DNA from 2 places in the Bradyrhizobium sp. 160 genome. Region 1 is predicted to be linked to the other one. Evidence: predicted binding sites of a transcription regulator. Region 1 holds the regulator's gene; the other holds the start of a gene.
What was found. Region 1 encodes LexA, which represses DNA repair genes until DNA is damaged. Its sites were predicted from a motif close to TGTTCNNNNTGTGTTCNG; they were not measured.

Region 2: a site for LexA is predicted at 1,354-1,371, ahead of IVA98_RS18010 (ribonuclease T2 family protein). Genes of this name have one in related genera too.

The regions. Positions count from the first base shown of each region.
Region 1 is NZ_JADPKD010000008.1:600,649-603,853, forward strand. Features, by position in the region: gene IVA98_RS05615 (molybdopterin molybdotransferase MoeA) at 1-724, shown strand, start outside; gene lexA (transcriptional repressor LexA) at 902-1,603, shown strand; gene IVA98_RS05625 (hypothetical protein) at 2,171-2,605, shown strand; partial or broken gene IVA98_RS05630 (ComEC/Rec2 family competence protein) at 2,746-3,205, opposite strand, start outside.
Region 2 is NZ_JADPKD010000046.1:9,950-13,154, forward strand. Features, by position in the region: gene IVA98_RS17995 (DUF3617 domain-containing protein) at 1-305, opposite strand, end outside; gene IVA98_RS18000 (hypothetical protein) at 349-654, opposite strand; gene IVA98_RS18005 (hypothetical protein) at 839-1,300, shown strand; gene IVA98_RS18010 (ribonuclease T2 family protein) at 1,418-2,122, shown strand; gene IVA98_RS18015 (23S rRNA (adenine(2030)-N(6))-methyltransferase RlmJ) at 2,312-3,172, shown strand.

The DNA.
Region 1 (3,205 bases):
GAATCATCCGCAGCTTGCCGTCTGCCGCCGTCCGAAGGTCGCGATCCTCGCCACCGGCGACGAACTGGTAATGCCGGGAACCACGCCCGGTCGCGGCCAGATCGTCTATTCCAACGGCTACGCCCTGCACGCGCTCGCCCGCAGCGAGGGGGCCGATACCATCGACCTTGGCATTGTCGCCGATACGCTGGAGGCCACCACTGCCGGCATCCGCCGCGCCCGCGAGAGCGGCGCCGAGATCCTGGTCACGAGCGGCGGCGCGTCGGTCGGCGACCACGATCTGGTCCAGCAGGCGCTGAGGGACGAAGGCGTCGCGATGGCGTTCTGGAAGATCGCGATGCGCCCGGGCAAGCCGATGATGCATGGGCGGCTCGGCGCGATGCGCGTGATCGGCCTGCCGGGTAATCCCGTGTCATCCTACGTGTGCGCCTTCCTGTTCCTGGTGCCGCTGATTCGCGCCTTGTCGGGACGATCCGTGATTCATCACCGACAAGAGCGCGCCGTGCTCGGCCGCGATGTGGACGCAAACGATATGCGCGCGGACTATCTGCGCGCACATCTGGAGACGCGCGACGACGGCACGCTGGTGGCCCTTCCCGTCGATCACCAGGATTCCTCGCTGCTTGCGAATCTCGCTGCAGCACAGGCACTTCTCGTCCGCGCACCGTTCGCTCCGAAGGCAGAGGCCGGCTCGCCTTGCGAGGTGCTGCGCCTGCCCGTCTGAACGCATCCACTACACGCGTTCCGCGAACTTTGCCGCGTTCACGGTAAATTAAGCAGTTGCGGAACACATATGGAACATATAGTGTCCGTTCATGATTTGTTTCGAGCATGTAGCGGTCTACCGCTCCAATTCAGCGTCTCGGAATCGAACGACATCAACCGGGGGACTTTGGTCGAGATGTTAACGCGCAAACAATACGAGCTTCTGCGGTTCATCAGCGAACGTCTGAAGGAAAGCGGCGTGCCGCCCTCCTTCGACGAGATGAAGGATGCGCTCGACCTGCGCTCGAAATCGGGCATCCATCGCCTGATCACTGCGCTCGAGGAGCGCGGCTTCATCCGCCGCCTGCCCAACCGCGCCCGCGCCATCGAGGTGATCAAGCTGCCCGAGCTCCAGGCCGCCGCCGGCAGCCGCCGCGGCTTCACGCCGAGCGTCATCGAGGGCAATCTCGGCAAGGTGCGCGCGAGCTCCAGTTCTTCCGCGGACGAGGGCGAGCGTCCCGTTGCGGTGCCCGTGATGGGTCGCATCGCGGCCGGCACGCCGATCGAAGCGTTGCAGACCCGCAGTCACACCATCAGCGTGCCGCCCGACATGCTCGGCTCAGGCGAGCACTACGCACTCGAAGTGCGCGGCGATTCGATGGTCGAAGCTGGCATTCTCGATGGCGACATGGCGCTGATCCAGCGTAACGAGAGCGCCGATACCGGCGACATCGTGGTGGCCCTGATCGACGACGAGGAAGCGACGCTCAAGCGCTTCCGCCGCCGGGGGGCGTCGATCGCGCTCGAGCCCGCCAATGCCGCCTATGAGGTGCGCATCCTGCCGCCGAACCGGGTGAAGATTCAGGGCAAGCTGATCGGGCTGTACCGCAAGTACTGAGACGAGCTAGCGGTCATTCGATACCAATGATTCCGATTGGAGCGGACGACGGTCCGCTCCAGCTGGATAGTCTTTTGGTCTTGCGCAGATTATCCGGCCCCTCTCTCCGGCGCTCCATCCTCGGCATGCGGCCCCAAGCACTCATCGCTTGTGAAGAGATCTTAGGAGATTACGATGTGCAGGATCGCCTTAAGCGCCTTCGCAGCGTGCTGATCGCTTGATCGGCCGCGCAAGCATTCGCAACTCAATTGCAGCACCACGCACGCAAGTCGGCGCACGCAGGGAGCGAGCATTTCCGCAACGCCCGAACTGCCATCGACCGACAGCCACGGCGAAGCTGGCCACATTCCCCTGGTCGGCGCCCGTAGGCCACGGGCGCTCGCATCCGCCGAATGCACTGAAGCGAGCTTTGTTCCTATGGCTTCGGGAAAGATAATGTGATCGCGTCCGGCAACGCCAGCCGCAGATTTGCCTACAACGGAGCAGAGCGTTACGTGCTTCCACTCTGATAGAGGCTTGCGCCTCCGAAGGAGGCGCGGGTTGCTATCTTCGAATGAGGAGCACCCGATGTGTGACTACAGCCTGCATGCCGTTGCATCTCGCCCCGCCGAAGTCGGCGAGACGATCGTGTCGACAACGTTCCGCGGCACCTCAACGCGCGGCTTTGCTTCCGCGGCCGATCCGACCGTGGCCGTCTGCCTGCTGCCGGGAACGGAGCTCGCCTTCGCCGACAACGTCCGTTACGATAATCGCTGGATCTGGACGCGCACCATCAACTCCCGCGTCGGCAAGTTCGGCAAGATCGATCCGCACATACCCGACCGCCATCATGACGCGATCGAATTCCCCGACGGCAAATACGTGCTGGTGACGCAGCTCGTCGAAGGCCAGCGCGCAACCGTGCTGCAATTGCCGGTGACGCAGCCGGTCAGCGAGCGCGAGCACAAGCCGCAGATCGTCGCCGATAGCCGGTCGACGATCACGCGCTTGCCGATTGGCTGAGCCGTCCCCGCCCGCGGGGTCGGGCCAGGATTGAAATTGCCATCGCCGGCCGAGGCCGGCGAGATGGTAAGATTTAATGCTGCGGAACGTCCGGTCGGACCCGGACCTACTCTTCGCGTTTGTTTTTAATCGTCCGGCGCCTAATCGTCGACCTGCAGGTCGGTCTCCGCCGGCGTTGCATCCCGGTTGCGGGCCGCGGCCGTCCTCGGCACAAGGCTGCCGTCGAAATCACCCTCGCCGGCGCCGGCCGGCAGCCAGGGACGGCTTGTGCCTCTTGCTCTCACCGCCTGAATCGCAAAGCCGTCACCACGCTGCGTCAATGCCAGCGCGCCTTGGCTGGCGAGACGTTGCCGGTCGACCACCATCGCCGCGCAATCGGGCGGCGCGGGGCGCGTCGTGACCACCAGCGCGGCACGACTGCAATCCTCAGCCAGCGCATCGATGCGCAGGGAAAGCGCGACCAGCCGACCGTCGGCAAGCGGCGTCACACAGCCGGACTCATCGCACGACACGCCGTCAGCCAGCGAGCTACTCCCGGCATCGCGCGGATCGGCGTCGGCAGCTAACCACTGTTTGAGCAGAAAGCCATCCTTGCTCGCC
Region 2 (3,205 bases), on a different contig from region 1:
TGCGAGGTCGTGCTGACGCCGGCGACGTTGCACTCGGAATCGCTGACATAGCCGGTCGCGGTCTTCTTGATCTCCTGCTTGGCGCAGATCTGCTTGGCCATCGGGGAGACGTTGTTGCTCATCTCCTTGTCGACGGTCTCGTCGGTGCAGTGCTGCATGGTCATCTCGGGCACGGGCGAGCCGGTCGTGACCAGCTTCATTTCCCAAAGGCCGGCCTTGCGCAGCGGCAGATCGTCGGCGCTGGCGCTGCCTGCCGACAACACGAGACAGGCGGCCGAGCCGAGCAAAGCGAGTTTGCGCGTCATCTGGGAGCTCCCGGCTGAGAGATTGCGGCGTTACGACCGCGGTTCAGTACAGCGTTCGGATCGGCTGGTCGGCGGCGCCATAGGGCACCCAGCGGCAGGAGAACGAGATGTAGCCGCCCTCGTAGGCCTGCACCGCGAGAAATTTGGCGACCTTGCCGTAGCGCGCGCAGTGATCGACCGCGACCTGCCGGGCATCGACCTGGGTCGCCATCGAATAGGCGATGATGCCGCCGGTGTCGTTGCCCTTGAACGGCGGCACTGGAAGGATATCGGCGCGCGCCGACTGGCTCGCCATCATACCCGAGACAACCAGGCTGGCGAGAAGACCCGCGGCCGCAATGATTCGCATTCCCGTCACTCCAATTGGCTGGCCGCCAGTTTACGGTGCTGCGATGGAAGTGGAAAGAACGGAAGCCATGCCGAGCGCGACGTTGTGGTCAACTCCTGGCGAAGTGTTGCCGCGCTGCACTTGACCCCGCCGAGCCTTCGCGGCACGGTCCCATCTTCGCAAGACCCAGCAGTCCGGATTGCCCATGCGCGCCCCCTCCCTGAAATCGCTCCGCTTTGCCGCCGTGCTCGGCCTCACGTTCGGGGCGCTGCCGCTCGGTGAGGCCAGGGCCGCCAATCCGCTCGAGACGAATTTCTGGCTGAGTGGGCCACGTTACGACGGCGCCGTCGCCGATTGCGACAAGGCGCTGCCGACGATCGCCACCCAGTTCTGGGAGAAGGAAAGCTCGTTCTGGAATTCCTCGTTGAAGATCACCGGCTTCTCCGCCGTTCGCGAGACCGCCTTCCGGCCCTGGCAGTCCGACAACATTCCGCGCCGCTATTGCACCGGCGACGCCATGCTCAATGACGGCAAGGTGCGCAAGGTGCATTTCTCGATTATCGAGGATGGCGGCTTTGCCGGCTACGGCAATGGTGTCGAATGGTGCGTCGTCGGAGTCGACCGTAACTGGGCCTACAATCCGGCCTGCCGCGCCGCCAAGCCCTGATTTCAAGGGCCCTTCGGGCCGATCCGGCGACCGAACGGCGGTGGCCCGAATTTTGTTCTTGAAATGTTCTTATCGCCTGCTAGGCTTCATTGCACAGTCTAGTTGAGGGGCGTCGCCATGTTTCATTCCAGATTGCATTCGTTCTCCCGCCTGGTGATCTCGCTGACCCTTCCCCTGATCCTTGCCGCAGGCTTGGCTTCGTTCGCCGGTGGCGCAAAGGCCCCGGACAAGCGGCAAAACGCGCCGGGCGAGTTCGATTTCTATGTGCTGTCGCTGTCATGGTCGCCCTCCTTCTGCGAGGAAGCGGCCGAGCGCAGCGGCCGTTCACAGATGCAGTGCAGCGGGCGGCCCTACGCCTTCGTGGTGCATGGCCTGTGGCCGCAATATGAAAACGGCTTCCCCGAATATTGCCAGCGGCCGGCACCGCGGCTGAACCGCGGCATCGTTTCCTCGATGCTCGACTTGATGCCGGCGCCGGGCCTGATCTTCAACGAATGGGACAAGCACGGCACCTGCTCCGGGCTCGAGAGCCGCAGCTATTTCGAAACGATCCGCAAAGCGCGCGCCGCGATCAAGATCCCGGCCGAATATCTCGATCTGTCGCAGGCCAAGACCGTGGCGCCGGCGGAGGTCGAGGACGCTTTTATCAAGGCCAATCCCGGCCTCAGCAATGCCGCCATCTCGGTCACCTGCAACCGGACACGGCTGTCCGAGGTCCGCATCTGCCTCAGCAAGGACCTGCAATTCCGCGCCTGCGACGAGCTCGAGCGCCGCACCTGCCGCCGCGAGCAGGTGACGATGCCGCCGATCAGGGGTGGGTAGAGCGAGCCCTCGGATCGTCATTCCGGGGCGCGCGGCTTGTCCGCCGCAGCCCGAAGAGCGAAGGCGGAAGCGCGAGCCCGGAATGCATCTGTCCGCGTTCTCAAAGAAATGGATTCCGGGTTCGGTGCTGGCGCACCGCCCCGAAATGACGGCCGTTACTTTCGCCTCGCGATGTCGTAACTCTCCGTCATGAACTACCGTCACGCCTTCCATGCCGGCAGCTTCGCCGACGTCATCAAGCACATCGTGCTGGCGCGCATCCTCACTTATTTGCAGGACAAGCCGGCGGCGTTCCGCGTCATCGACACCCATGCCGGCGCCGGCCTCTACGACCTCGACAGCAACGAGGCGCGCCGTGGCGGCGAGTGGCTGACCGGCATCGCGCGGCTGATGCAGGCGCGCCTGTCGAACGAGACCGCGGCGCTGACCAAGCCCTATCTTGACATCGTCCGCGCCTTCAATCCGAAGGGCGAGCTCAAAGCCTATCCCGGCTCGCCACTGATCGCGCGCGGCCTGCTCAGGCCGCAGGACCGCCTCGTCGCCTGCGAGCTCGAGCCGAAGGCGCGGAAAGCGCTGATCGACGTGCTGCGCCGCGACGAGCAGGCTCGCGTGGTCGATCTCGACGGCTGGATGGCACTGCCCGCCTTCGTGCCGCCGAAGGAGCGGCGCGGCCTCGTGCTGATCGACCCGCCGTTCGAGGCCAAGGACGAGTTCGAGCGGCTTGGCGAGGCCTTCTCAGCGGCGTTCGCGAAATGGCCGACCGGTATCTACGTCATCTGGTATCCGGCCAAGAACCGGCGCGCCACCGACACGCTGGCGCAAACGGTGGCCCGGCTCGCAGCCGCAGCAAAGCCGCCCGGAAAATGCCTGCGCCTCGAATTCAGTGTGGCGCCGCAGCTCGATGGCGCGGCCCTCACCTCCACGGGTCTCCTCATCGTCAACCCGCCCTACACGCTGCACGGTGAGCTCAAGACCATCCTGCCCGAGCTCGAAATGCCGCTCGGCCAGGGCGGCGCTGCCAGATTCCGATTGGAGGTGCCGAGGCCGTAACACTCCGGCATTCTTGGGAAAAATATGCAGGAA